DNA from 3 places in the Peribacillus sp. JNUCC41 genome. Region 3 is predicted to be linked to each of the others. Evidence: riboswitches for the same ligand, from Rfam matches in the RefSeq annotation. Region 3 holds a riboswitch; each other region holds the start of a gene.
The links. Region 3 has a riboswitch for preQ1 ahead of queC (7-cyano-7-deazaguanine synthase QueC). Riboswitches for the same ligand answer to the same signal wherever they lie in the genome.
Positions count from the first base shown of each region.

Region 1: it holds a riboswitch for preQ1, as region 3 does, so the genes downstream of both, queF (preQ(1) synthase) here and queC (7-cyano-7-deazaguanine synthase QueC) in region 3, are expected to answer to the same signal.
Region 2: it holds a riboswitch for preQ1, as region 3 does, so the genes downstream of both, JNUCC41_RS11355 (QueT transporter family protein) here and queC (7-cyano-7-deazaguanine synthase QueC) in region 3, are expected to answer to the same signal.

Region 1 is NZ_CP062163.1:2,380,695-2,391,104, forward strand. It holds gene qoxB (cytochrome aa3 quinol oxidase subunit I) at 1-408, shown strand, start outside; gene qoxC (cytochrome aa3 quinol oxidase subunit III) at 408-1,004, shown strand; gene qoxD (cytochrome aa3 quinol oxidase subunit IV) at 1,006-1,290, shown strand; gene JNUCC41_RS11710 (YfmQ family protein) at 1,592-2,047, shown strand; gene JNUCC41_RS11715 (BA3454 family stress response protein) at 2,402-2,536, opposite strand; gene JNUCC41_RS11720 (EamA family transporter) at 2,785-3,642, opposite strand; PreQ1 riboswitch class I at 3,773-3,818, shown strand; gene queF (preQ(1) synthase) at 3,923-4,423, shown strand; gene JNUCC41_RS11730 (aspartate kinase) at 4,627-5,973, shown strand; gene JNUCC41_RS11735 (nitroreductase family protein) at 6,648-7,208, opposite strand; gene JNUCC41_RS11740 (ABC transporter ATP-binding protein) at 7,659-9,407, shown strand; gene JNUCC41_RS11745 (ABC transporter ATP-binding protein) at 9,382-10,410, shown strand, end outside.
Region 2 is NZ_CP062163.1:2,307,048-2,317,457, reverse strand. It holds gene JNUCC41_RS11395 (M28 family peptidase) at 1-129, opposite strand, end outside; gene JNUCC41_RS11390 (iron-containing alcohol dehydrogenase) at 401-1,549, shown strand; gene JNUCC41_RS11385 (GAF domain-containing sensor histidine kinase) at 1,562-3,178, shown strand; gene JNUCC41_RS11380 (sigma-54-dependent transcriptional regulator) at 3,183-4,613, shown strand; gene adhP (alcohol dehydrogenase AdhP) at 4,657-5,670, opposite strand; gene JNUCC41_RS11370 (DUF3892 domain-containing protein) at 5,961-6,257, shown strand; gene JNUCC41_RS11365 (hypothetical protein) at 6,334-7,146, opposite strand; gene JNUCC41_RS11360 (YbaK/EbsC family protein) at 7,277-7,798, opposite strand; PreQ1 riboswitch class I at 7,969-8,013, shown strand; gene JNUCC41_RS11355 (QueT transporter family protein) at 8,020-8,505, shown strand; gene JNUCC41_RS11350 (TVP38/TMEM64 family protein) at 8,627-9,283, shown strand; gene JNUCC41_RS11345 (PAS domain-containing sensor histidine kinase) at 9,399-10,410, shown strand, end outside.
Region 3 is NZ_CP062163.1:442,343-452,752, forward strand. It holds gene JNUCC41_RS02185 (SRPBCC family protein) at 1-356, shown strand, start outside; gene JNUCC41_RS02190 (HD domain-containing protein) at 596-1,567, opposite strand; gene JNUCC41_RS02195 (hypothetical protein) at 1,564-1,869, opposite strand; gene JNUCC41_RS02200 (TetR/AcrR family transcriptional regulator) at 2,205-2,774, shown strand; gene JNUCC41_RS02205 (DUF4260 domain-containing protein) at 2,826-3,173, shown strand; gene queE (7-carboxy-7-deazaguanine synthase QueE) at 3,228-3,956, opposite strand; gene queD (6-carboxytetrahydropterin synthase QueD) at 3,949-4,419, opposite strand; gene queC (7-cyano-7-deazaguanine synthase QueC) at 4,419-5,084, opposite strand; PreQ1 riboswitch class I at 5,140-5,182, opposite strand; gene JNUCC41_RS02225 (methyl-accepting chemotaxis protein) at 5,368-7,047, shown strand; gene JNUCC41_RS02230 (hypothetical protein) at 7,506-7,721, shown strand; gene pgsB (poly-gamma-glutamate synthase PgsB) at 8,514-9,695, shown strand; gene pgsC (poly-gamma-glutamate biosynthesis protein PgsC) at 9,711-10,160, shown strand; gene JNUCC41_RS02245 (CapA family protein) at 10,171-10,410, shown strand, end outside.

The DNA.
Region 1 (10,410 bases), 1.9 Mb from region 3:
TATTGGAGTACTCGTTATGCATCAAGAAATATCTCAAACGATCCATGGGATGCACGTTCTCTAGAGTGGGCTACACATACACCAATCCCTGAATATAACTTTGCAATTGTACCAACAGTTGATTCTACAGAAGCATTCTGGGATTCAAAGAAAAAAGGCTTCAAATTATTTGGCGGTAAAGTAGAAAAGATTCATATGCCAAATAACAGTGGCGTGCCGTTTATCATGAGCTGTATCTTCTTCGTTTGGGGCTTTGCATTGGTATTCAGCATGTGGATCATTGCAATCATTGCAACGATCGGTATCTTTGCTTGTATGATTCACCGTTCATTCGAAAAAGATCACGGACGTTATATCTCTGTTGAAGAGATCGAAGAAACTGAAAATAAATTGCGAGGTGCTAAGTAATGAAAATAGATAACTCGCTGCCACTAGAATATAGCACGGAAGAAAATCGCTTAAAGATTTTTGGATTCTGGATTTTCCTAGGAGCAGAAATAGCTCTTTTCGCTACACTGTTCGCCACTTATTTTGTCTTAGTTGATGGTACTGGAAATGGTCCAACAGGGGAACATCTTTTTAAAGTCCCTACACTAATGTTTCAAACAATCTTTCTTTTAACTAGTAGTTTTACCATAGGTCTTGGAATCAATGCAATGAGACTTGGCAGGCAGAAAGCAACGATTGGTTTCTTCATTATCACCCTTATTCTTGGTTTAGGCTTCTTAGGAGTCGAAATTTATGAATTCGTGGAGTATGTACATGAAGGAGCAACGATTCAAACAAGTGCTTTCTTATCTAGTTTGTTCACATTACTAGGTACGCATGGAGCTCACGTTACACTTGGTTTATTCTGGGGAACCTTCATCGTCATGCAGATTAAAAAGCGCGGTATGACTCCACAGACAACAAACAAGGCTTTCATCTTTTCACTTTACTGGCATTTCTTGGACGTTGTCTGGATTTTCATCTTCAGTTTCGTCTACCTGAAAGGAATGATGTAATATGAAAGAATTATTCCCACGGGGCCAAGTTATGGGATTTGCCTTTTCGCTAGTCCTGACTTTGGTCGCACTATCAGTTATTGTGTTTGATCTCTCGCTTAAAATGGCTGTGATCATCCTACTTGTTACAGCTTTCATGCAAGCTGCACTTCAATTTGTTATGTTCATGCATGCAGGAGAGTCTGAAGATAAAGCTTCGATTTACACAAACGTTTATTACGGATTGTTCGTTGCATTGGTTACAATTTTCGGTACATTGCTAACAATGGTTTGGGGATATCAATAAATCCATTCCAGAAAAACTGGGCGTCTTGATGACGCCCGGTTTTTTTGTATTTAATTAATAATATATTGCTCTATCCACTTCATACTTTGAAGATGGGGATGAACCCATTGTGTTTAATATAACCATTTCGGAACATTATATGTATAAACGAAAAATTTTCCCTTTCGAAGCGCGGCCGTGCGTTCAAGTACAATGTTGTACAAAAGTAAAACGTTAATAGAACGTACACATTTTCAAAGAAAAACTGTCGGACCTTTTGATATAATAAGCGGTATAAGTATTTATAAACGCAGCGGAGATGATGAAATTGACATTGCCGGTCTTGATTTTGACCATTATCTTAAGTTTGTTAAAATTATTGGTTACCTGCCTTCCAACTGATGCAGTTAATTGGATTATCAACAAATTTAAAATACACTCAGAAATTAGTGACGAGAATGCGATCGTAACCTTTGACGGAAAACGTTTGGAAGGTGAAGAAAAAATTCAAGTCATTAATTATTTTAATAACGCTAGATTTTTGAAAAAAAATCATATATTCCCGGGTAACGAGCAATTGTTTTTACATCCAGAGAACAGTGGGATTCCATTGGTCATTGATACTAAAAGAAGCAAAAAGGATGTTAGGTTATTTGTATACATTTACAATGACCACGTCGATGTAGTTAAACAGTACAAGAAGAAAGTCATTTCTTATAGTCTGCTTTCAGATAACCTTCAAGAGCGTTCCGTGCCATTAATAAGTAAATTAGTTTAATAGAAAAAGACGGACTCTTTAAGGACCGTCTTAGACTTCCAGGCACTCGCTTTCCGCGGGCTGTCCTCGGCGCCTTTGCGCCTGCGGGGTCTCCCTTGGACTCGCTTTTCTAAGCAGGAGTCTCGTACCCTCCGTTCCAATTAACGTTATATAGAACCCTTTTTCTACAAACTGAGACTGGTTTTTAATGAATTTTTTAAAAAATCTAGTACACAAACTGACGTCTTAATTTTAGTTTCTTTTGGAAAATGCAATTAAAAGTGAGGGAATTGCTGTAAGAGGTTCTTTCATCGTGCATATGAAATTATTTAAATGGTAATAAAAAAGCAGGTATCTATTGCGATGCCTGCCTTTTTATGCTTTCCATTGTTTTTCAACTTGATGAAGCGCTTGTTGTAAAATTACTTCATGATCTGTATCCGGTTTAGTAAGGACGTTAGTTTGATAAGACTTTCCTTGAAAATCAACCGTTACCGTAACTTTTACCATTATGCATCTTTCCTTTCCTAATTCAGAATTAAATGGGGTGGTTGTACCTATTTCTTTAATACCCGTGACAGAGGATATTTCAAACATTTCAAAAGTAGTGAAACGTAAAGAATTAATATTCAAAATTATCTGATATTTTCGAGGGTGTGTCAACACTTTTTTTTGACCACCCTATTTCCCGGCATAATAAAAAAAACGGCCTGGCTTGTACTCATGGCTGCCAGGTCGTTTTTGTAAATGAACTATATTCATATTTTAGTCAAGATAATGCCGATTAATGCTGCAAGTACGCCGGCAACTTGATAGTTTTTTAGTTTTTCCTTGAATAAATAACATCCTGCGAAAACGACAACTAAACAGTTCAGGCTGACGACAGGGAAGATGATGCTTGCGATGCCAGTGTTCAACGCAAAGAAATAACATCCATAGCCTATAGTGCTTAAAAGGCCTACCAAGGAACCGATTTTGACTTCCTTTAGCTTGATTTTTTCCTTTTTAAAGGCCAGAGCCGAAAGAAGATAAAGAGTTCCCCCTCCATACATTGATACCAGGATATCAAGGGAATTTAAATGAAGACGTGTTGATGTCGTCATAAGAATGCCTAGCACACCAAAAGATAAAATGGATAATAATGTGTGCATCATCCAAGGGACATATTGATGGTTGCCTTTAGCATTAGGTGTATACTGAATGACTAATGTAGCGAGAAACATGCAGACGATTCCAGTCCACTGCAAAGTAGAAATATGTTCGTGAAAAATTAAAGCTGCACAGAGAATGGGGAATATTGCATTCGCTGCGATTAAAGGAGATGTCAAGCTTGCCGGTCCTTTTTCAAAGGCGCTTGCCATCTGGATATTACCATTAGCGTTCAGTACCCCAATGGCTCCACCAAGCATGATGGACAGCCAGTTAAACTGTAAACCATCCACAGATACTCCATAAGATATGGCCAAAATAAAAGCTGAAAAATAAAAGAAAAATTGGATATGTACTTTTGAGTAACCCTTTCCGCTACTCCATTTAAAAATGCTGTTATTGATTCCAAAACATAAACTCGTGATGAGGGCTGCAAAAATCCACATTGACGTAATCTCTTCCTTCATGTAGGATAAACTTCTTCTACATTTTAAGCTGAATACATGCAGGAATCAAACCAAATTTTAGAAGTATGATTGACAGATTAGATATTTTTTTCTATATTTACTAAGACAATTTTAAAATATTTCCCGATAAACGGGAGAGGTTCATAGCATCACCCTCTTAAAAAAACTATGGCTTTGATATTTTTCGCGAATCAACCATATCTTTGAGGAGATATGGTTTTTGTTATATAGAGGCCTATTTTATGAATCTCCCTGAAACGTGGGATTAGGAGGACTTTCAATGTCTGGAAGAAAAGAAGAAGAGTTAAAAAAAGATATCACACTGCTTGGGAATCAAGGAACAAAATATACATTCGACTATGCGCCTGAAATCCTTGAGTCATTCGATAACAAACATCCGAACCGGGATTATTTCGTCAAATTCAATTGCCCGGAATTCACTAGCTTATGTCCGATAACGGGCCAGCCGGACTTTGCGACCATTTACATCAGCTATATTCCAAGTGTAAAAATGGTGGAAAGCAAATCATTGAAACTTTATTTATTCAGCTTCCGCAATCACGGTGATTTCCATGAAGACTGCATGAACATCATCATGAATGATTTAATCGAATTGATGGATCCTAAATATATTGAAGTCTGGGGCAAGTTTACTCCTAGGGGCGGAATTTCCATCGACCCTTACACGAATTATGGGAAACCAGGTACGAAGTATGAGGAAATGGCGGATTACCGCTTGATGAACCATGACTTATATCCTGAAACCGTGGATAATCGCTAAAGAATAGGAGAGACAATGGGCAAATGCCCGTTGTCTTTTTTAGTTTTTTAGCTATTATCGATTAGTGGTCTTGTCGTTTTGTCCTTTTTGAAAATACAATTGTCCTTCAGTAACGGAATTTCCACTTGATTGTTTCGAGAAAAAGCGTAATAATAGGGAGAGTTAATTTTGACAGAATATTTACGAAAATAGGGGTTGTCGAGATGAAAGTTGCAAAGTTTGGTGGGAGTTCACTTGCGTCAGGTGAACAGTTGAGAAAGGTATTCGAAATTGTTGTTTCTGATCCAGAGAGGAAGATTGTAGTCGTTTCGGCTCCAGGGAAACGCAATTCCGATGATATAAAGGTGACGGATTTATTGATTGAAGCTGCGGAACAGCAGCTGCGCGGGGATAACGGAGAGCATTTGATAGAAGATGTCGTATCCCGCTATGCGAGCATTGCTGAAGAACTGGATATATCCGAGAGTGTCGTCACTGGGATCCGCGAAAATTTAATGGCGCTGTTGCATGCAGACCAAACTAACCCGAAGCGCTATTTGGATACTTTGAAGGCCAGTGGCGAGGATAATAATGCAAAGCTGGTCGCAGGTTATTTCCAAAGCCTTGGAGTTGAGGCGCAGTATATAAATCCGAAGAAGGCTGGCTTGATCGTAACGGATGAAGGTGGATTTACCAAGGTGCTGCCAGAATCTTATGATCGGTTATATGCTCTGCGTGATGAGCCTGGAATCGTAGTATTCCCAGGGTTCTTCGGTTATACGTTAGATGGTGATGTTTTAACCTTCTCAAGAAGCGGTTCCGATATTACGGGTTCGATTCTTGCGAATGGGGTCAAAGCTGATTTGTATGAGAACTTTACGGACGTGGATGCCGTTTATGCGGTGAATCCAAATGTGGTTTCCAATCCAAAGGGAATCCGGGAATTAACTTATCGTGAAATGCGTGAGCTTTCTTATGCAGGTTTCTCGGTATTTCATGATGAGGCGCTGATTCCAGCATTCCGAGCGGGAATACCTGTCCATATCCAAAATACGAACAATCCGTCGGCACAAGGGACCCGCATTGTAAGTACACGGGATAATACGAACGGGCCGGTTATAGGCATTGCAAGTGATAAAGGATTTTGCAGCATTTACATTAGCAAATATTTGATGAACAGGGAAGTTGGTTTTGGCCGGAAACTGCTGCACATCCTCGAAGATTATGGAGTTTCATATGAACATATTCCATCAGGCATCGATGATGTGACGCTTATTCTAAGACAGGACCAGATGAAGGGTGAAGCCGAGAAGAAAATCATTTCACGAATCAAGAAAGAGCTTCATGCTGATGAAGTGAATGTGGAGCATGATCTTGCCTTGATCATGGTTGTAGGGGAAGGAATGCGCCATAATGTCGGTACAACGGCAAGAGCGTCAAAAGCCTTGGCCGAAGCGAAGGTGAATATTGAGATGATCAATCAAGGCTCTTCGGAGGTAAGCATGATGTTCGGTGTGAAAGGGCATAACGAAGAGACGGCAATTCAGGCATTATATCACGAGTTCTTTTGAGAATAATAGTTCAAAGACCTCCTTTTAGAAGGGGGTTTTTGTGATTAATCATTTAGTCACTATACATACGCTGGATTTTTCATCGGGTTCTTTATGATAGTGACAATGACCGTTTGGGGGTAATCATTCCAAGCTAACAGACACGCTGTAGGGCTCAGGCTGTCTGTCTTAATTTAATGCCCATTTATCAAGTGGCTAAAGCAATTGGAGGAGAACGGAGTTGATGCTCTTGAAACGGATAAAAAGGGGGCTTCCAACCTCTAAATCATAAATGAAAGAGATGTCAATGGCAGCGTCAAGATTAAGAGCAAAATGATTCACTGGCACCAATTGATTTAAAATAATCAATTCGAGTTGATCTTGCTGAATAGCATCATGCTTAGAAGCATCCTTATCACCTCAAGTTTAATACTTCTATATAATAAAAAGAATGTAGGAATGAGTTCTATCTTTATATTAAACAAAGTTGATTGGAGTGTAAGGTTGCTAGGGGAGACACCTCAGGCGTAAGACGAGGTGGGCTCCCGGAATGCCCGCGGAAATCGAGAGCCCTACGTTACAAACAACCGTCAAATTGTAAAAGCCATAAAAAAACTGTAGACAAACTCGATTTACATCGAGAGTTTGTCTACAGTCTGAGCCTTCGATTGAGGATTGGTGGTTTTTCTTTTATATTAGTCCAAGATGGTCAGTATTTGATCGATCTCTTTCCTTGGACGTGGAGTGGGGATCATATCGGGATAGCCGACGTGAAGGCTGCCGACGATCTTCTCTCCTGGTTTCACGCCTAATGCTTCACGAAACTCCATGCTGTGTATCATGCCGTATGTTTCCCATATCATCCCGATTCCTTGTTCCCAGGCAAGCAGACTGAAATTCTGGATCAAGGCACTTGTGGCCGCATAATCTTCTTCACGTGTCATGGGATTCGGATTCTCTTCCATGATCACCGCGACAAACATCGGTACACCTATAAGTTTATTATATCCTCGCTGTCCGGCGGCTTTTTTCTTTTCAGGGTCCTTCTCTTTGCCTGACATGAATGCACTGGTTGCTTCCGCGAGTTTTAAACGGCTATCACCATGCACCACGACGAAGCGCCATGGTTGGGTCATTTTATGGTTCGGTGCCCATGTCGCAGTTTCCAATAATGATTGGATGGTATCAATAGGAACAGGAATGTCCTTAAATCGTTTGATGCTGCGCCGCTCTTTAATGATATCTTCTAGTTTCATGATCATCCTGCTCCTTTAAATCATATATGTAAGTTTAATAGTTTTAAAAAATAATCCCCGGCTGCCTAATATGCTTCCAACGTGAATAAATTACTTGAATAAAGAGGGGGCAATATTCCAGTGACTTGCATTCGCTAATGAGCATATAATTTTACTAGGCACAGAGAAGCCGGGGCGACATTGTAGCTATGTACAATATCAAAAGGGTACGATAAAAGAATATCGTAATTGCTTATCAAATTTCAGAGATTGATAATGAAATTGAAAATCATTATCAATTAGAATTTTCGCTTATTTCCTGTAATTTGTCAAGGGCATTTATTAAAAAAAATTCAACATATTTACCAATCCTTTATAATAGTTAAATTCTTTTAAAAAATCTGTATAAAAATGTATAATGAGAGGATGAAAAGATGCTATCTACATATGAAGAATCGAAGGGTGTCATAGATGAAAAATTTGTCTTCATTTCTTAAGCCATACTGGCTTTTGATCATTCTTGCTTTATCCTTAATGATTGTCGAGCTCGGGGTAGAGCTGTTACAGCCTCTATTTATAGCAAAAATAATTGATGATGGCATTTTGCAGAAAGATTTATCGGTGGTGATTAAATGGGGAAGTGTCATGGTTGGACTTTCCGTTTTTTCATTCCTTGGCGGGATCGTTAATTCCTTTACGGCATCACATGTAAGTCAAAGCTTTGGACATGATGTAAGGAAAAGTCTTTTTGGTAAAATACAGGCGTTCTCTTTTGCGAATTTGAATAATATCCCGACTTCCTCGTTGATAACAAGGATGACGAATGATGTGACCCAACTTCAAAATACGGTTTTTATGGGCTTGCGCATCATGGCAAGGGCGCCTTTGATCGTAATCGGCGGGGCGATAATGGCAATTACGGTCGATTTGAAGCTATCCCTAGTTTTGGTCATTTCAATTCCGGTTCTTGTCTTCTTCCTTAGATGGGTGATGAAAAGAGCGGCCAAGCTGTTTAAGCTCGTGCAGAATAAACTAGATAACGTCAATGGCGTCATGAGGGAAAACCTGATAGGCATGCGCTTGATCAAAGCTTTTCTTCGTAAGGAGCATGAGATCGGCCGATTTGACGATGCGAATGAAGAGTTAAAAAGAAAGACTATGGCTTCCCTTCGTTTAATTGAAACGACGATGCCTGTGTTGATGCTTGTCATGAATGTGGCGATTCTGATCATTCTCTGGCTTGGAAGCGAATTTATAACAACGGGAGATATACAGGTAGGGGAGGTTGTGGCGATCGTTAACTATGCCACGAGGATTGCGGCATCCCTTTCCGTTTTTTCATGGCTGATCATGGTCATTTCCCGTGCGAAGGCTTCAGCGGAACGTGTGACGGAAATATTCGAAACCCCGATAGACATTGATGAAGGCAAGGCGGAAAGCAAGAGTGGGGCCGTCAATGGGGGAGGCATCGAGTTTCTGGATGTATCTTTCCGCTATCCTGGAACCGAAACCCCGATTTTGAAAAACTTGAGCTTCTCCATCGATCCGGGAGAATCGCTTGCCATCATAGGAGCTACGGGATCTGGGAAAACATCACTGTTTCAGCTGATTCCAAGATTATACGAAGTTGAAAGCGGCTCCATTCGAATTGATGACCAGGATGTGAGAGATATTCCCTTGAATTCGCTGCGGAAAAGGATTGGCTATGTTCCGCAAGAGGCCCTGCTTTTTTCAGGAACCATAAAAAATAATGTCGCTTGGGGAAAAGAAGATGCCTCGATGGAGGAAATCGTGACAGCGGCCATGCATGCTCAGGTACATGAGACCGTAATGAAACTTCCGAAACAATATGAAACCCAGTTAGGGCAAAAAGGTGTGAATCTGTCCGGAGGGCAAAAACAGCGCTTATCGATAGCAAGGGCATTGGTGCGCAGACCAAAAATTCTCCTTCTGGATGATAGTACGAGCGCGCTGGATTTGAAAACGGAAAGTAAATTGCTTGCCGCTTTAAAGGAATATACATGCACAACGCTCATCATTACACAAAAAATCAGTACTGCCATGGAGGCGGACAACATATTGTTGTTGGAAAGCGGTCAAGTGCTTGCGCTGGGGAAACATCAGGATTTGATGCAAACAAGCGATCTTTATCGAAAAATCGTTCACTCACAGTTTGGGGAGGAGGGGATTTCTCTTGAGTCGAAGAATATCTCCCGATAAGGCAAGGACTAAACCGGTCAACTCCTGGAATACGATAAAAAGGATCATTCCCTACTTAGCAACGAATAAAAGCCTGCTATTTTGTGTCCTTTTCATGGTACTGATAAGCTCGGTTTTGGGATTGCTTGGCCCTTTTCTTGTTGGGATGGCCATTGATGATTATATTGTCACAAGAGATAGCGGGGGGCTGATCAGCCTTCTTTTCGGACTTCTTGGAGTCTATATATTCTATTCGCTGTCCATGTGGCTTCAGAATTATTGGATGATCGGAATCGCACAGGATACGGTTTATGCAATGCGCAATCAATTGTTCAAAAAGCTTCACCAGTTGTCCATCCCCTTTTTTGACCGGCGTCAGCATGGGGAATTGATGAGTAGGGTCACGAATGATATAGAAAATGTCAGTTCAACTTTGAATAGTTCTGTCATCCAGATTTTTTCCAGTGTGCTGACACTGGTCGGGACAATCGGAGTTATGCTGTATTTGAGCCCTTTATTAACTGTTCTAACATTATTAATCGTTCCTCTTATGTTCTTCGGTCTGAGGTGGATAACGAACCGGACGGGAAAGCTGTTTAAAGAACAGCAGAAGAATCTTGGAGAACTGAATGGGTTTATAGAAGAAACGATTTCCGGACAACGGATCGTAAAGGCCTTTTCACAGGAAGATAAAGTGATCCGTGATTTTGTCATCCGGAGTGAAAACCTAAAGAAAGCTGGGTTCCTATCACAATCATACTCGGGGCTGATTCCGAAATTGATGAATTTGCTGAATAACTTAAGCTTCACGGTAATAGCAGCTGTCGGGGGATTTTTGGCGCTGAGTGGCATAGGGACGGTTTCCATCGGGGTCATTGTCATTTTCACCGAGTATTCAAGGCAATTCACCCGTCCGCTCAATGATCTCGCTAACCAATTCAATACACTACTCTCGGCTGTTGCCGGTGCGGAGCGGGTTTTCACCATACTTGATGAAAAAGAAGAGGAAGTGGATGAGGAACAG
Region 2 (10,410 bases), 1.9 Mb from region 3:
GACTTGCTTGTCCGTGGATGGAGCAGATAGCACCGGCGATGGATGTGGCGTTGCTAAAGCGGTAGTTGTCCCGGCTGTCCCGAGTGTCAATGCTGCGATTAAGGTTACCGATAGGAATTGTTTTTTCATAGATTGCCTCCCAGTTTAATAGATTTCACCTCCATTTTACAATATATAGAAAATACCAACTAGGTAGGTTTATCCCTATTCATACATGTCTAAAGTAATGAATTTACAAATTTAAGAAATTAACAGGAGGTTTGACTCGTGCCAAAAGTTCCTTATCATTCGATATTTTGTCAGATTATATAAAAATACCTGGAATCCAAACAGGATTTTCGCTCTTTTTCGGGAAAATAATACAGAAGGAATAGAATTTTCACAGGGAGAAGGCGCAAAGATGTCGATAACTAAATTCGTGATGCCGGAAGTGATTTTTGGAAAAGGTTCGATTGAACAAGCTGGCGAGGCCTGCTTGCGTTTGGGTGCCAAAAAGGCCTTGATAGTCAGCGACTCAGGGGTGGCCAATGCTGGCTGGTTAGATATAGTCATAACATCCTGCCAAGATGCAGGCCTTGCTTTTGCTACCTTCATAGAAATGACGACCAATCCGAAGGATAGGGAGATCGAAGCCGGCTGTTTGGCATTTAAAGAACAAGAATGTGATGCCATCATTGGTTTGGGAGGAGGCAGTGCTTTGGATGTCGCCAAAGGGGTTGCACTTTTAGTAACGAATGGCGGCATCATCAGTGATTATGAAGGTGTTGATAAAGTCCACTCACCCCTCCCGCCCATGGTGATGATCATGACCACTGCAGGATCGGGTTCGGAAGTATCTCAGTTTTCAGTGATCGTCGATTCATTCCGCGAGAAAAAAATGACGATCATTTCAAAATCACTCGTCCCCGATATTGCAATAGTCGACCCTGGTACCTTAACCACCTTGGGACCGGATTTGACCGCAGCTACAGGAATGGATGTTTTAACCCACGCCATTGAATCCTATGTATCAATCGCAGCGACGCCTTTGACAGATGTACAAGCCAAAAACGCGCTTTCCATCGTTTCCCGCCACTTACGCCCCTCTGTTGCATCCAGGCATAATGAGGAAGCAAAAAAAGCGATGGCGATGGCAAGCCTTCAGGCTGGACTGGCTTTTTCAAATGCCATTTTGGGAGCTGCCCATGCCATTTCACATGCCTTAGGCGGCAAATACCTCCTTCCGCATGGTGAAATCAATGCGATACTCCTTCCCCATGTCATGGATTTCAATCGAATTGCCTCACCAAGGCGATTCAGCGAAATTGCAGAAATCATGGGCATCGATACACGGACATTGACCGAGCAGCAAGCAGGAATGGCAGCCATACACTTCGTAAGGGAATTATCCCAGGATATAGGGGCTCCCAAGAGTTTAAGTGATGTCGGCATTACGAAAGAAATGATAGACCCCATAGGGATGACCGCTCTTGAGGATGCCTGCATGATCACCAATCCTCGTGATATGTCATTAGAACAGATTAATCAGCTGCTTCTTACAGCCCTTTAAGAGGTGAAAAGCATGAACAAAATTGAGTTGATAGACTTAATGACAGGTGTTAAATCTTCAAAGAAAACGTATTACACGGAACTTAAGAAAACCGTGGATCAACTGAAGAAGAAGAATTTGCAGCTTGAAATCATGAATGACATCACTAAAAATATGAATATGGACATCGACATCCAAGAGATTCTCCGAAATGTTATCACAAAACTTAAGCAGCTCATTACCTTCGATGACAGTCATTTTGTCATATTGTATGAGGAAGAACCTGCCCTTCTTCATATCTGCCCTAATGGTCACTGTGAACTTGAAATGGATGCCAAAAATTTGTTACACCCTTTTCAGGATTTCTCGTCTGCCTTGAAAGAAAAACTGCCCATTGTGGTGGAAGTTAAACAGTTACCGGACTTCCGAGAAAAGGAACGTCTATTATCCCTTGAGATCGAATCACTTCTATTGGTCCCTTTATACGGAAAAAGTAAAAAAATCGGAATTTGGACTTTTGGCAGGAAGAAAAAGAAAACATGGCATAAAGATGAACTCGAATTTCTTGAACAACTATCCAATCAGCTTGCGTTAACTTTGGAGAATGCCCAGCTTTATAAGGAAGTTCTTCATTCCAAACAGGAGTGGGAGGATACATTCAAGGCAGTCGAAGACATGATCATCGTCTTTGATCAAAAAGGAGCGGTCTATCAATCCAATGATTCAGCCAGGGACTTTTCTGACCAGATTCCTTTAATTGAAAAATCCCAAAATCTGATTCAAGATACCTTTTCATGTAATAAGCCAGGGTTTCAGGAAATTCTCCTTCAGCATGATACCATCCTGGAAATGCATGCCTACCCGATTCAGAATAAGGAACATCAAGTATATGGGGTCATTGCTTATTATAAAAATGTCACCGAAAGAAGACAGATGGAAGTCCAGCTATTACACGCCGGTAAACTTGGGGCGATCGGTGAAATGGCAGCTGGGATTGCCCATGAATTGAATAGCCCATTAACGGCCATTCTTGGTAACTCGCAACTTTTATTACGTAAAACCCCACAGGATAATCTGGATCATATGCTGTTAAACGATATTAAGGTTTGCGGAGATCGATGCAGGCAAATAGTGAAAAGCCTGCTTACCTTTTCAAGGCAAGATGAGTATAGATTCCACTATTACTCTATTAACGAAGCCATTAACCAGGTTTTGAACCTTTTGAAGTTCCAACTTGGGAAGAAGCAGATATCCCTCCATCTTACCCTTCAGGAAGACCTTCCTTACATAAAGGGCAGCCAGCCGCAGATAGAACAGATCATCATCAACTTGCTATTGAATGCCAAGGACGCATTGGATGAGTCCACCCAAACGGAAAAATCGATTGCGATCACTACCTATACAGATAACAAGTTCATGGTGGTTCGGGTGACTGATAACGGAACCGGGATTGAAAAAGAACGCCTGCCCTTCATATTCCATCCCTTCCATACGACTAAAGACCGTGAAAAAGGTACCGGTTTGGGGCTGTCTGTAAGCCTTGGCATCGCCAAAGACCATGGTGGTTATATCGACGTTTTGAGCACACCAGGACAAGGAAGCACTTTTTTCCTGAGGCTTCCCTTACAAGCAGAACAGGAAAGGGGATGATAATGTGGTCCATTTACTTGTGGTAGACGATGAGAAAGAGGTTGGGACTTTTCTTTCCCGCCTTTTTACGATGAAAGGTTATCTCGTACAAGTTGTGAATAGTGGAAAGGATTTTCATGAAATAGATTGGAATCAGCAGCGTTTTGATGTCGCAATGATAGACCTGAAACTTCCGGATTGTGATGGACTTTCCCTCCTGCAGCATCTAAAACAGCTGCAGCCGCGTTGCAAGGTACTGATCATGACCGGATACAGCACCGTCAAGACCGCTGTTGATGCAATGAAACTTGGCGCGAGTGATTATATGGAAAAACCCTTTGTGGATATTGAAGTACTGGAAAGGCAGATTGACAACCTTTTAAATGAAAATGAAGATTTGAATCAGCATTTCATCCATAAACTGGCTGAGGATTCAGGACTCATTGTCGGCGAAAGTCCTTTAATGAAGAATTTGATTGAAACGGCTTTCAAGGTCGCCCAAAAATCCGTCAATGTATTAATCGAAGGAGAAACCGGAAGCGGTAAAGAAGTGCTTTCACGCTTCATTCACATTGCCAGCCCCCGAAACCATGAACCTTTTATCGGCATCAATTGTGGAGCGATCTCTGAATCCCTGCTTGAGAGCGAATTATTTGGTCATGAAAAGGGCGCTTTCACCGGAGCGACCCAGCTGCGAAAGGGTTTTTTCGAAATTGCCGGGAACGGGACGCTTTTTCTTGATGAAATTGCGGATGCGAGTCCCGCCATCCAGGTCAAATTGCTTCGAGTTTTGGAAACGAGGGAATTCATGCGGGTTGGCAGCAGCGGGACATTACGGACGAACGCCCGGTTAGTGGCAGCCTCCAACGAAAACTTACAGCAGGCAGTGGACAAAAATAAATTCCGGGAAGACCTATTTTACCGGCTGAACGTCGTGACTCTCGATATCCCGCCTTTAAGGAACCGAAAAGAGGATATTCCCTTGCTTGTCCGTCACTTGATTGAGAGGAATGGTCATGGAGATATCTCTTTTTCCAATGAGGCCATTGAAAAATTACAGCAATACAACTGGCCAGGCAACATACGCGAACTATCTAATGCCGTCATGCGAACATTAACTCTCGCAGACCATAAGTCGGTAATATCCGCCAATGATATCTCTCTCACTAACAGCCAGATCACGCCTGACAAAAACGTGTCCACTAATGGGACTCAGTCAACTGAAAACCTTCTTGAAGAATGGCGAAAAAGGCTAGTGGCCGACTTTAATGAAAAGGATGAACTGATGCTTGAAGAAATACTTACGGAAATCAAACAGCTTCAATCCACAATTGGAAAGGAGCTCGTCATGCAGGCACTGCAAAAAACTTACGGCAACCGGAATGAGGCAGCCAAACGCTTGCAGATATCCATACGGAAATTACGTTATATATTAAATGAGAAGAACCAGACATAATAAAAAGGAGGATGCCCCGTTCCGGGGACATCCTCCTCTGTTCCTATTCTAGCGTCAATACGATGCGTCCGTTGATTTCCCCCTTTTCCATCATTGAAAACACATCATTTATTTCATCAAGTTTCCTCGTCTCTATATTCGTTCTGACTTTACCCTCAGCCGCAAATTGAACGGCTTCCTGTAAATCTTTTCTCGTGCCGACGATTGACCCTTTTACAGTTACACCATTTAGCACTGTATCAAAAATCGGGATTGGGAGTTCATCATTCGGCAATCCGACTACGACAAGTGTCCCTCCCCTCTTGACTGAACTGTAAGCCTGTTCGAAAGCTTTTTTCGTAACCGCTACAGAAATGGATGCCTGCACACCGCCAACTTTATCCTTTATAGCCTGAACAGGATCGGTCTTAAGCCCATTAACCGTATAATCCGCCCCAAGTTCAGTTGCCAGATCCAGCTTATCATCTTGAATATCGACAGCAATTACATTAAAGCCCATCGCTTTTGCGTATTGCAGGGCAACATGTCCCAATCCGCCAATTCCATAAACCGCTACCCAATCGCCTGGTTTTGCTTCTGACACCTTTAGCGCTTTATAAGTCGTTACACCTGCACAGAAAATTGGTGAAATCTCCGCAAAGTCAAGCCCTTCAGGAACCTTCACCACATATTTGGCGGGTGCTTTACAATATTCCGCATACCCTCCGTCCACGGAATAGCCTGCATTCAATTGATCCAAGCAAAGCGTTTCCCTTCCAGTCAGACAATATTCACAATCGCCACAGGCCGAATAAAGCCATGGGATCCCAACACGGTCACCTACTTTCAAGGAAGTTACGCCTTCTGCCACCTTTTCTATAATGCCCACACCCTCATGTCCGGGGATAAGCGGAAGCTTAGGTTTTACCGGCCAATCACCATGTACGGCATGCAAATCGGTATGACATACGCCACAGGCTTTAATTTTCACTAATATCTCACCATATTCCAACTCGGGGATGGGAACTTCTTTAATCTCAAGTTTTTGGTTAAATTCATTGACGACCGCCGCTTTCATTGTCTTGACCTTTTGTTTTTCATTTACAGTGCTTGCCCCTTGTTTTACATTCATGATTCATTTTCCTCCCTTAATCCAGTGGATATTATTTCTTGCTACTACTTACACCTGCTACTTACACAAGATGCAAGTGCCATGCCACTGCAAAAAGGCAAAAAAGACAGCATTCACTTTAATAAAGTGCCGAAAAATCGGCCCATTTGGACGAATTAACGGCTTAAGTTGGACGAAATCCGGTTTGTATATTGCAGAAAAAATGGCTCACCCTATAAATAGGAGGTGTCTAAAACATGGACCAATTTGAAAAAGCCTATGAATCATATAAACAGCAGGGAACACCGCAAGCAAACCAAGCTGATTCAGCAGGAAAAGAAGAAATCATCGCTGTAAGGAAAAATGAAGAGGACAATATTATCGCCATCAAGACGAACTCCGGTCGCGAACTCGACTACCCCACAGCCCTTTCGGAAGCCAAAGCAGGCAACCTGGCCAATGTTGACGTCTTTCATAAATATGGACGTGACATATTGCGAAGTGAACCTGATGGGATAAAAGAAAATAATCTGGATCAACTGCCGGAGTTTTAAGGGGAAGACTGCCTGATATGGGCAGTTTTTTCTATTTGGATGCGCTAAAAAAGAACCAGCATGATTAGCTGGATCCTTATGTTTCATACTGATAGGATTCAGAGATTTCGAGCAGTCGGCCACAGGACTCGACAACCTCGATGATTTCCATCCATGACATGTCCAGACCCAATTCATTAGCATGGGAAATCTTATCCCGTAATTTCCGTATGCCATTTGCATCCTTCTTCCCTTTACTTTTCGAAGGGATTTGGAAGAAGCGCATCAAATCTTTATCTTTATGTATGATATCGAATTTATCACTGATTTGCAGGCACTCTATTATATTGATATCCTCATTTTTATCGATTCTCCTTCTATATAATTCGGTTGCCTTTTCTAAACGGTCTTCGCTGATCATTGGATACCAGCTTCCATCGCCGAATCTATCCTGGATGATATCGCTCATCCTCATTTCCAATAAAGTAATGTATCCGAATATCAGCATCCTGATCGGAGGCTTTTGAAGGTCAGCATGGGTAATCAACTTTTTAATCGAATTATTCTCTAATACGAACACCCTTGTTTTATTCTTAAAAATCTGGAGAAGCTGGATCAAAGGGGTTGAATCCGAAACCATTTCCCTTGGCGAAAAGTTTCTCAAATATTCGGAAATGGTTCCTTCATCTAGTTCTTGCCTTTCGATATAACCGATGATTTCCCCTTGATCTTGGACTGCCAATATATCAAAATTCTTTTTTTCCAATGCTTTCTGAATATCCAGTGCCAGATCATTTTTATGGCAAAACTCAAGCTCCTGGGCAATGCTCTTAACCGTTATATTTTCTTCATAAAGAGTTTTAAGACTAAGATAGCTACTATTGCTTTTTCTTTCGCTTCCATTTAACATCTTTCAACCTCCGCTTAGGAACACTTTCTGCCCGTTTTCGGCTTTAATCATAGAAAATGTATGCAGCCGCTACTAAAATAAAGTCCACCGTAGTGGACTCAATACCATTCATGTGGATTTTTTGAAACCATCAATGGCCATTAACTGCATTGCCTACTGCCGTTTCCTCATTCCCCTTCTCTTCCCAACCTTTGCATACATCCACCCAATCCTTCGCACCTGAATATTCAAATAATTCAGCGAGTGTAAGTTCTATTGCAGAGTTCGCACTGCCGCAAGCCGGGAACAATGTATCAAAGCGTTTCATCGATACATCAAGAAAAACAGCTAGATCATTTGCCAGACCAAACGGGCAAACTCCTCCGATGGCATGGCCGGTCTGTGCAAGCACTTCTTCAGGTGAAAGCATACGTGCCTTGAAACCGAACGTCTGACGAAATTTCTTATTATCCACTTTCGCGTCCCCTGCGGCAACAACCAAAATGGCATTTTCACCTTCTCCCTTAAAAGAAAGAGTCTTAGCAATCCGCGCTGGGATAACACCGATGGTTTCCGCTGCTTCAATCACCGTAGCACTCGATGTTTCGAACTCCATTACATCGCCTTCCCGATCCCATTGTTTAAAATGGCTTTTGACACTCTCGATCGACATCCTATATTCACTCCTTTGAAGTACATATTGAAATAATATCATCCATCATTGCAATAAATCAAAATCCAATTGAGCTACTCCCCCTGCTTGGAAACTTATAAATTAAAACCATTCTTTACAAATTGACGAAACAAGCTTACATGGGATACTATTAAACATCGGGCAAACGCCTAAACGTGGTTCGTAACCATCCCACGATAAAAAACTAGGGAGAGAGTAAAATGAATGTTCGTACACTCGTAATAAGCGGGTTATTGGCTGCCTTGTATGTGGCGGTCTCATTGGTGTTCCAACCAATATCATTTCAGATGTTCCAATTTCGTGTACCGGAAATATTGAATCATCTGATTGTATTCAATAAAAAGTATATCTACGGTATCGTCGGCGGAGTCTTCATATCGAATCTGCTCTTTTCGCCGATGGTCCCATATGACTTGATTTTCGGGGTGGGGCAATCTCTGCTCGCCTTATTGCTTGTCATTTTTGTTTCTCGGTTCATAAAAGGCATTAAAGGACGGATGATCGCCACGATTATCTTTTTCACGTTCACAATGTTTTTAATTGCAATTGAGCTGAATCTTGCCCTGGGCTTCCCATTCTGGTTAAGCTGGATGACCACGGCTGTCGGTGAATTCGTTGTCCTCTTGATTGGAGCGCCAATCATTTATGGAATGAACAAAAGAATTCAGTTTGAAAAGTGGCTTTAATGGAATCTTCGTGTCGTGAACCCACTATAATGGAAAGAGCTGTCTGCAATGATGCGGCAGCTCTTTTTTTCACTAATGAACTCGAAAATGATAAACTACTAGTAAGAATGGTGGTGGCCCTTTGAAAAAAATCCTGACCATGATCGGTCTATTGGTAATCGCAATATTTATTTTCTATAATGCAGAGTTATTCACTTTGGTTTGGAAAAGTGATCTGGATTCTGTTATTGGCATTTTGAAGGAAAACCTTTTGCTTACATTTATTGTGACATTCGTATTGATGTTTGTACAAAATTCTTTTACAATCATCCCCTTAATTTTGCTCCTGACCATCAATGTCACGATATTCGGATTCATATATGGATATCTATGGAGTTGGTTTACAAGCGTTGTTGCCTCAGGTTTCATTTTTTATGCAGCAAGAAACTGGTTTCAGGAGCTTCTCATACAGAAAATTAGCGAAAAATGGCAAGAAACTGTTGTCGAGCATGGCTTCATGTACGTTTTTACAGGCAGGATTTTCCCTCTGATCCCAACAAGCTTAATTAACTTGGTAGCTGGTGTCAGCACCGTCACTTTCAAGGATTTTTTATTAGCGACGGCACTTGGTAACCTTATTTACTTTTTCTTCCTTTCACTCATTCCATATGGACTGTTATCTGTTGAAATGAACCAATATACACTAGCAGCACTTGCACTCGTCCTCTTACTATTTTTCATTATCTATAAGCGTGCAAAAAAGAAAAAGAAACAAACCTTTTTCAGAAAAAGCAGGTGACCACTTTGGCCCCTGTTTTTTTATTTAGGATTCTGCATATATTTTTTTCCGATAGTTTGTTAAAATGTGTATGTAATTTTACCTTAGAAATGTCTTAAAATCAGGGAGAATCTCCATGTCCAAACGCTCCATCTTAGCAATATATATCCTATCCGGGATTCTTACACTAGTCGTGTTCGACTATTTTTTAACTACAAATATCCAAAACAAAGAGGTCTTCATTCAACTTCAAAGAGCGGAAGGATTTGTTTTCCTTTTATCAATAGGCTTGGTTTTATATCTTTATTTAGCTAAAAGGGAAGAATTCAAGCAATTAAAAGAAGCGGAGCAACGTCGGCGTACACTCATCAATTCAATGGTGGATTTCGTTAACTTCAAGGATGGTGATGGCCGTTGGCTTGAATCCAATACCTTCGGCCTGCAATTATTTCAATTGGAGCATGTAGACTATAAGGGAAAAAGAGACAGTGAGCTCGCGGAATACTCAGAATTTTATAAAGAGTCGTTGATCTACTGTGAAGTATCCGATGAAGAAACTTGGGTAAAAGGGGAAATCACAAGGTGTGAGGAAATCGTCCCTCTTCCCGATGGCAATCACAAGACCTTTGATACAATCAAAGTTCCGCTGTTCAATGAGGATGGTTCACGAAAAGGCCTAGTCGTCATCGGCAGGGATATTTCTGAAAGAGTAGTCGCGGAGAATCAATTATTCGATAGTGAACAACGCTATAAATCATTGTTTGAACACAACCCTTATCCGATGCTGATGCTTGATTTAAACGGAATGATCACGACCGTTAATCCAAGGTTTGAAACGGTAACAGGCTTTCAACAGGAAGAAATACATGGAGCCTCATTCATTAATTTGAACTTCTCAGCAGAAGACGCGGAATTGATCCGTACATCTTGCCAATATGTCCTGGAAAACCAAAAGGGGATAAAAAAAGGGAAAGATATAGAATTCCTGACGAAGTACGGGAAGTCCATCTTACTTTCTTGTTCGTTTGTCCCGATGATGGTTGGAGAGGATTTAGTAGGAATCATTACTTATGCTAAAGAAGTCACTCAAATTCGGGAAACCGAAGCACGCTTAAGAAGAACTGAAAAATTATCGATAGTCGGCGAAC
Region 3 (10,410 bases):
GGAATTTCTGGTTCTCATCGAGTTCTGAAAGATGGGAACAAGGCAGGACGCTTACATTGAGATATAACGAATACGATGCTGAAGTGGTTATTAATGTATTGGAAGTAGAGGAAAATAGGAAAATCGTGTTCGCATGGGGAGGAAATGATCAAGAAACGATAGTTACAATTACCCTAAAAGAGTCGGATAAAATGAGTACAATTATTGAAGTGAACGAATCAGGTTTGAAAGAGGACGACCCCGAATTGATAAATAAAATGATAGGACAAAAGGAAGGTTGGGTTTATACATTAACGTGTTTAAAGGGTTACTTAGAAAATGGGGTTAATACTTTGAGAGCATCCATAATTTTTTAATTTTTAAAGGGTGCTGGTTCAGATTAGATAGATCACTAAAAATGCAGTTGGGCGTCCTGACTCCCGGCACAATGGCACTTAAGATTTTTAAGCATGTTGTTCCTTTTGATAAGTCTTACCTTTTTTCCTTAATCAAGGTCAAAGAAAGCATACAGGAGGAGACCTTAAATGCTTCCGAGAAAAAACTCAAGGATGAATATCCTTGAGTTTTATATTTTCCATATGGTTTAACATAACATTCAATCGGATATCACTTTTAGATATATGCCCTTCGAAGCTTTTTTATAGGCTTCAATTCCCATTTTCTTGACTCTCTCTGATAAACTCGATGCTCTTAATAATTGGGTTCCTTCAATAACGGAAGGATCAATAAGGCGCACTTTATTTTTCCGATGTAAATCGTATTCCAATTGATTTTCTATCACCTTTACGTTACCATGGATCCGTTTTAACAGATTTTTCACCTCATGGTCTTCAGTGGAGCTTAACAAGGACATAACTTCTTCATCTGTACCGAGTAAGTCATCTAGGCTGATCAGATTTTTAGCCAAAGCCAATTTTAAGGTCTTTGCCAATACATCATAGCCATATATATTAAGTGGGTTCATGAAAAAATCAATAACTTCACTGTAATACGTTTTCACAAACCATTCCGCCGATTCAATATTATCCAGATACATCCTTCCATTTATTATGATTACATGATCTAAGAAGTCTTGAACGGATTCCAGTGTGATATGTCCATATTGATACATATCCCGGAGTGTATAATCAACCCGATCGGCGCATAACTCAGGTGCTGGCTGTTCAAGCAATTCCCATTTTGATTGAACTATGACTTCACAATCAAATCCATACTTCTTCAGTATAAATGGGATTTCTGATTCCATAATGACATGATCATATATCTTTTCATGATAATCTTCATCCTTACAATCCAGAACGAAATCAATAACATGTGAGAATGCAGTATGGGATACGTCATGCAGCAAGCCCGCGATTTGTTCCTCCAATGAACCTCCAAGCGCTTTAATTAAAAGCATCACACCAAGTGAATGGTCAAATCGTGTAACGTCCCACTTCTCATTAACTAAATAACTTGCCCCGCCTTGATGTATCCCCTTTAATCTTTGGACGGGTTTGCTTAGAATCAGCTCTTCAAGAACTCCCTCTACAATGTGTTTCCCATAGATACTATCCAAAACTATCAATAACTGCCGCCTCCCCCATTAGTAGGTGGTTCTGTAAAAATTATTTCCCCCTTTTCATTTTGCTCATATTGCCTTTTTGCCAATTTGCTTATTTCTTTATCATCATTCAAATCGACATCACCTGGAGTGACCTCATCAATACCTTCTATCGTTATCATTTCTTTTATTATTACCCGGTCTGGTTGATTCACTTTAAAACTGTCTTCTACAGGCTTCGTTTTATCTTTATACGGTTTAGCGAATAAAAAATAGCCGGTCAAGACTATGATAATTGAACCGAAAATACCGAATTTCATTTTCATTCATTCATCCCCTCCAACGCTATATCAATACCTCCATAATACCACAAGAGGTAATTAATGGTATTTAAGTGAGCCAAGCGCATATATAGCTGGTTCCTTTTTTCTGTTACATGACATGAATATTTCCTCTGATTCATCTAACGGGTTACAGGGAATATTCCCTAGGCAATGTCCTGCCTCCTCCCCTTTGCAACATAGGAGAAATTCCAGTTCATCAAATGGTAAAGTCTCCCTGAAAAAACAGTACTTTATAATATGATCTAATAATTGACATTTGAAAATCAGTGAGGTAACATTTCAATTAACCAGTGGTCAATAAATAAGGGGGTCTCAAGATGTCGCCAAGGAAATCGGCAGGTAAAGAACTGTCAAGGGACATGGTCTTGAATGAAGCCAGAAACCTTTTTGCAACGTTAGGGTATTCGAATGTCTCAATGAGGCAATTGGCTAAATCATTGGAATGCAGCCATGGAGCCATATATTATCATTTTAAAAATAAGGCAGAAATATTTTATAATTTGGTAAAAACGGATTTTTCCGTTTTAAATACTTTAATCGATGATATCATCATGTCGGAAAATGACCCTTCTGTAAAAATGGAAAAGATTTTATTGTGCTTCTTGGAGTTCGGTTTAACCCAACAGAATCATTATTCCATCATGTTTTTATCGAAGGAAAAAGAAATTCAGCAGTTACTTCAATTCGATTCCAATAAAACATATGAAAAGCTAATCCAGTCCCTGACGGACCTGACGGACAACAAATTGAATCCTGCATCCATATGGTCGATTTTTCTTTCTCTTCACGGATTCATCACTTTTTATATTAATTCTGAACTATCTTATGAAGATGTTAAAGGCTTAGCTGATTTTCATGTAAAAAATATCATCGGAAACATCATATAATTTTTTCGAACATTATTGACCAATGGTCAAATAAATATTGGGGGTTTTAAAATGGTAAAGAAATTCCTTCATATTGAAGGACTCATGGTTCTTTTAGCGGTGATTTACATCTATTCGTTATATGAATTCAGCTGGTGGATATTCCTGTCATTGATTTTGTCTCCTGATGTTTCCATGCTGGCCTATCTGATCAATGATCGAATTGGAGCAAAGGTTTATAACCTATTTCACACTTATACCCTGTCCATCTTCATGATTTTGCTTGCCATTTTTCTAAAGTTCGATGCATTGTTGATGATTGGTTTAATTTGGACCGCACATATTGGAATGGATCGCTTATTTGGATATGGCCTCAAATACACATCTTCCTTCAAAGCTACACACATTCAAAGGCTGTAAAAAACTTAAAAGGCAGTGTGATTACACCATCACACTGCCTTTGCTCACTTTTCTTTATACGCCCCGCTTGTTGCCCCATATATAGGTATGCAGCTGGGGCAGCACTTTCACATCATTCAATTCATCATCTGCTATCACTTTGTCTATTAACTCTTCGTACTTCCTCAAAAGACCGCTGATCAATTGACGATCATCCGCCGTCCTGCTATCGTCATTGCCGACCTGCAAATAAAAAGGAATATCCGGATAACGCCCATGTACATGTTTGGCATATTGATAATCTTCCTCATTAAAGACGACAATCTTCAATGAGACATGATTTTCAGGATTTCGATTGGCAAGGTTCAAGAGGATTTGGTCGAGCACCGTAAAGTCCGTGTTCATTTTAGAGCTCGGCGGCTTAGGTGAAATCGTCAGTTCATCAATATCGAGAAACCAATCCTGCCATCGGCTCCCTTGTGTTTCGACACCTATCTTCATTTTATTTTCATGCAAGATCGCTATCAAGCCGTTTAGGTTTTTCAGCAGAGCCGGGTTTCCGCCTGATATCGTCACGAAGGAAAAACCGGAACCCCCAATTCGCTTCAGCTCATCCCATATTTCTCTAGCAGTCATTTGGACTGTATCTTCCTTACCGGTGCCATCCCAAGTAAATGCGGAATCACACCAGGCACATGAATAATCGCATCCGGCCGTCCGAACAAACATGGTTTTTTGACCAATGACCATTCCCTCACCTTGGATGGTCGGTCCGAAGATTTCCATAACCGGGAGTTTACTCACTTTCCATCCACTCCCGTCTGGCTTCTGCATAGCTTGTCGGCGTTTCGTATAGTCGAACAAATTCGACTCTAGCACCCTCATATTCTTTTAATGAAAGGGCTTCGGCCATTTTTTCATAAATCCAGACAACCATATTTTCAGCTGTTGTATTCATGAGCGGCAGGGTTTCATTCAAATAACGATGATCCAGGTGGATTTCAATTTCATTTTTCCATATATCCTTGATGTCCCCGAAATCTATCATCAAACCGCGTGAATCCGTATATCCGCTCAATCCGAATATGACCTTATATGTGTGGCCATGCAGGTTCTTGCATTTCCCTTCATAGTCATGCAGATGGTGCGCCGCGTCAAAGGTGAATTCCTTACTCACGAGAACCCTCTTGGTTGTATACTTCAATTGGCTGCGCTGAATGTCTTCATCTATTTTTTGGAGTTTATCCACTATTGTAAAACCGTACATCATGAAAGCACCTTCCGTCTGCTTACATAGTCATCCAGTCCTTTTTTCCGCAGATTACATGCCGGACAATCTCCACAGCCGTCGGAGATGATTCCGTTATAGCAAGTCAGGGTCTTTTCGCGGACAAAGTCGAAGGCGCCAAGCTGATCCGCAAGCTCCCATGTTTCTTCTTTATTAAGCCACATTAGCGGCGTATCAATCACGAATGACTGGTCCATTGACAAGTTCAAGGTCACATTCAACGATTTAATGAATACATCGCGGCAGTCAGGATATCCGCTGAAATCCGTTTCACAGACACCGGTGACAATATGTTTAGCGCCAATCTGACTCGCCAGCACTCCTGCAAACGAAAGGAACAGCAAATTCCTCCCTGGTACGAAAGTCGACGGCAACTCCCCTTCTTCTCCATCCTCAACTGCAATATCACTTCTCGTCAATGCATTCGGTGCCAGTTGGTTCAACAGCGACATGTCAAGGATATGATGGTTCACGCCCAATTCCTTGGCGATGTTTTGAGCGCATTCGATTTCCAAGCTATGCCGCTGATTATAATCGAACGTCACCGCTTCCACTTCCTCAAATCTCTCCAATGCCCAGAACAGGCACGTCGTACTGTCCTGACCTCCGCTAAACACAACCACTGCCTTTTCTTTCTTCTTCATTTCTATAAAACTCCTTTTTACGGAAAAAAACAGCACCCTAAGAATAGAGCACTGTTTCTCCTTAGTTTTTTTGAGAGGGTAGCTAGAACCTCTTCCGCCTTAACGCGGAATATTATATTTTTCCAAGTCAATAGTAACTTGAAAACGATTATAAATCAAGATGAATAGATTTAGTGAATAGTAGAGCTGATGGAAAATTTGGTTATCTTTTCATTGCTTAAATATCCCATTATCCGTCCGATAAAATAGTGTGATTAAAATATCGATAAAGGGGTCCATTAATTTGAAAAGCATTAAAGGAAAGGTATTGGTGGCATTTTCACTCATCATATCTTTATGTGTCATCTTAGGAGCATTCAACATTTACAGCAGCAACAAGTCACTGGTATATTCCCAGGATATCATCGAAAAGGAACTTCCGCTTCTTATCCAAGATGAAAAGCTGCTATATAATCTAGCACAAAGAACCGCATTCGCCCGAGCCTATATTCTATATGGTGACAAGAGTTATAAAGAAAGGTTCTTACAATATACTGAAGACAGCAAGGTCATCCAGGAAGATCTCCTGGCTTCGAGCGACTCTGATAAAGTGAAGGCATTGATCGAGAAAAGCGGGGATTGGAGGTTGATGATTGTCGACCGGGTATTTCCACAATATGAAAAGGGAAATGAAGAACGAGCGAAAGAGATACTCAAAAATGAAGTGGCGCCAATCAGCAATGAAGTAATGGAGGGTTTCAAGGAGCTTGCTTCGGAACGCGAGGAATTGATTGTCGCTTCAGGTGAAACCGTCATCGCAAGCGGGAAATCGGTAAAGACGACAAGTATCATCATATCCATTGCGGCAGTCCTTATCGGCCTTCTGCTGGCGCTTGTGACTGCCAACCTCATTACCACCCCCCTCCTTAAAATCAGGGACAGGATGAAAATGGTGGCTGACGGAGAGCTTAATCATGAGCCCCTTGAGCAAAAGTCATATGATGAAATGGGCGAATTAACGGTATCCGCCAACCAAATGCAGAAAAACCTTCGTGATACGATCGAAAAAATGCTCGTTGTATCCGAATCCGTTTCCAACCAAAGTGAGAATCTGACTCAATCAGCAAATGAAGTCCAGCAGGGCAGCAAACAAATAGCCACTACCATGCATGAACTTTCGGAAGGTTCGGAGTCACAGGCCAACCGGGCAGCTGAAGTGGTTCGCATGATGGATGATTTCACCGGCAGAATCGAGTTGGCCCGCCTAGAAGGAGTGGATGTTGCTAAAAGTTCAACCGAAATCCTTTCCTTGACCAAGGAGGGCACCACTTTAATGCGCAGTTCGATCCAACAGATGCAATATATTGATGGGATTGTAAAAAATGCCGTAGAGCAAGTGAAAGGGCTCGATTCCCAATCGCAGCAAATTTCGCAGCTTGTACAGGTCATCAAGAATATATCCAATCAAACCAATCTATTGGCATTGAATGCTGCCATAGAAGCCGCTCGTGCCGGTGAACATGGCAAGGGCTTTGCCGTCGTCGCCGATGAAGTGCGGAAACTCGCTGAAGAGGTCACACACTCCGTTGGGGATATCACCAATATTGTCTCCGCCATTCAAACGGATTCAAAAACAGTCGTCCACTCCCTGGAAGATGGTTATGCACAAGTGGATGAAGGCACGAAACAGATCACGCTCACAGGCCAAACCTTTGAAACAATCAATCACTCTGTCGGGAATATGGAAATGAAAATACAGCATATAACAGACGAATTGAACTATATCTCCACAAATAGCAAAAATATCAATCAGGCTATCGAAGATATCGCCGCGGTGTCTGAAGAGTCCGCAGCTGGAATCGAACAAGTCTCCGCCTCTGCTCAGCAATCCAGCTCTTCAATGGATGAAGTAACGAATCATGCCAGTGAACTTGCATCTTCGGCAGAACTGCTGACTGAACAGGTTAGGAAGTTCCAATTATGACACTAGCAATTTCCCGGCACATGAATGCGGGAAATTGCTTTTCCCTCCCATTATATAGATTGTTTCATTTTCGTAAATTCGGGGAATAAATAACTATAACCAATAATAAATCATTAAAAAGCAAATCTATCAAAAGATCTATCAAAAGCGGCTGGAAGTGAATATTTTCCTTTATTTTCAGAATATTTAGTGTATAATTAATTAAAGGAATATTTTAACTTAAATAACCATCACTTCCAATAACCGCTACTGCACATCCCGACATTCCCTTTCAACACCATGCACGGGCACTTATACTCAGTAAGGATCCATTGCATGCTCTCTCGAATCAAATCGTACACAACTTTTTTCACACAAAAACACGATTTTCACTCCAAATTTGTAAAAAAAGGTTAAATTACACACTTTATATGTTACTATTAAACCAAGACCTTTTAACCCCATAAGGAGGAATTCATATGAAACGTTTTTTCAAATTCATAACAGATTTTAACGAAAGAAAAGCACTGGAACGGGAAACCGAAGAATTCTTTCGCAAAGAACATGAAAATTATATGAAGATGAATCCTGACAATCAAGGAAAAAGAAGGAGATTAGCTCCTAGACTTTATGTGATTGATGGCGGTAAAAAGGACTCCAACCTTGAGATTTCTGACAGAAAGAAATCAAGTTAACCTGATTCCTTCCATAATCTGCTACCAAAAGCTGTAGCTCAAGACCTACAAACGGTAAATCTCCATGAAAAACGGAAATTCGTGACCATTCCATTCATTTACAATATATAAGCCGAAAGCTCAGATATGCTTCTGAGCTTTTTTTGTATTTCACTCTTCTATAAACACTATATTTATAGAAGAAACTAGGTATTTTTTAAAAAAATTGGGTTAACTTTAGTTTATTTCATGTTTAAGGTAAAAGATCCATTATAGTCCGCGGGGTATTCTCTGAGGAAAAACCCGGAAAATAAACAAAAAAAGAGATGTGTTCTTTTACTCATCTTTGATCAAATTCAAAAGAGTTCAACTAATTGAGTCGTTAGATGCAATATCTTACATTGAATAACAAATGCATAAATATTGTTACGTTTATGTCAAACAATGGGTATAAACAATTACCAAACTGTAATAAACGTCACTTTTAAAAACCAATTATTATTCAAATATAGCCATTAGGAATCAGGTTCAAATGCTCATAAAACTACTTTAATTCTGACCAAAATGGTACCTTTATTAAACTTTCCATAATTTAGTGTAAATTAACGGAGTATTCCATCGATTTCCAGACATAACTTTGTACTCATAAAACAATTTATCCCATTAGATACTATTACACCCTAATATACATTTATTTGAAAAACTTGAAAAAAACTATATTACAATAAAATAATTAGCTCTTGCCTATTAAGTTTAAAATCATGTAGTGTGTATTCAGTAATTCAAATATTTGAAAAAAAGAGAGGTTAAAAAATGGCACCGATATTTATTTGTGCGATCTTTTTGCTTGGCTATGGCATTTTCGAACAAAAACGCCATCAGAAGCGTCTCGACTCCATCCCAGTGCGTGTGAATGTGAATGGGATTCGAGGGAAATCGACTGTAACGCGTCTAATTACAGGTGTGATCCAGGAAGCTAAGTACAAAACAGTAGGCAAAACAACCGGAACATCAGCAAGAATGATCTATTGGTTTACCGATAAGGAAAAACCGATTGTACGCCGCCCAGAAGGACCCAACATAGGAGAACAGCGGCGTGTAGTTAAAGAAGTTGCCGATTTAGGCACGGAAGCACTGGTTTGTGAGTGCATGGCCGTACAGCCTGACTATCAACTAATCTTCCAAAACAAAATGATCCAAGCAAACATTGGCGTAATCGTGAATGTATTGGAAGACCATATGGATGTCATGGGACCGACTTTGGATGAGGTTGCTGAAGCTTTCACTGCTACCATTCCCTATAATGGTCACTTAATAACCATCGAAAGTGAATATTTGGACTTTTTCAAGCAAATTGCCAAAGAACGCAACACAAAAGTAATCGTTGCAGACAATTCGAGAATTTCGGAAGATTTTCTACGCGAATTCGACTATATGGTATTTCCTGATAATGCATCACTGGCCTTGGCCGTTGCGGAAGCTTTGGGCATCGATGAAAAAACAGCTTTTCGCGGAATGTTGAATGCTCATCCCGATCCAGGTGCCATGCGGATCACCAAATTCGGAGATTCCATCCAGCCAACTTTCTTTGTCAATGGCTTTGCTGCAAATGACGCGTCATCGACACTGAACATCTGGGAACGTGTCAATACGTTCGGATACAGCACAGAACCTCCTATCGTCATCATGAATTGCCGTCCCGACCGCGTGGACCGTACAGAGCAGTTTGCTAGAGATGTATTGCCTTACATAAAATCTGAAATCGTCATTTCCATTGGCGATACCACATCACCGATCACTCGGGCATTCGAGCAAGGTCAATTGGATACAAAAGAATATTGGGATTTAGAAAACTGGTCAACTGAAGAAATCGTTGCCCGCCTCCGCCCATTGATGAAAAATCGCATCGTCTACGGTGTCGGGAATATTCACGGTGCAGCGGAACCTTTAATTGAAGCATTCATGAAATCTAAAACAAAGCAAAAAGCAAGTTAAGTAGGAGGAACCTTAATGTTTGGATCGGATTTATATGTAGCCCTAGTACTGGGAGTAACGCTTAGCCTTATATTTTCAGAAAAGACGGGTGTCGTACCCGCAGGACTTATCGTGCCTGGTTATTTGGCATTAGTATTTGACCAATGGGAAATCATGCTGGTCATTTTGTCCATTAGTATAGTAACTTATTTGATCGTCGCTCACGGCCTTTCAAGATGGGTGATTTTATATGGAAGAAGAAAATTCGCAGCCATGATGGTAACCGGGATTTGCTTGAAACTCCTATTGGACTTAGTCTACCCCGTCATGCCATTTGAAATATTCGAGTTTCGGGGAATCGGTATAATCGTACCCGGATTGATAGCGAATACCATACAAAGACAAGGAATGCCATTGACACTTGGCAGCACGCTTTTATTATCCGGCTTGACTTTCGGTTTAATGAACGTGTACTACCTATTCTGAGGTGCAAAAAATGAAACGGAATTTAAATGCAAAAGAAAAAACACTTATCTTTATTAAACGCACGAAGAAAAAGAATCTTAAATACACTGGAATCATACTACCTATATTACTAATCGCTTTAGTCATTACCACTTGGATGGGACGGGCTGAAGAAGTGAAAACAACCGCTTCAAAAACTGATCAACCATTGACGATGACGATGGTCGGTGATGTGATGATGGGACGTTATGTTGAAGAAGTAACGGAAAAG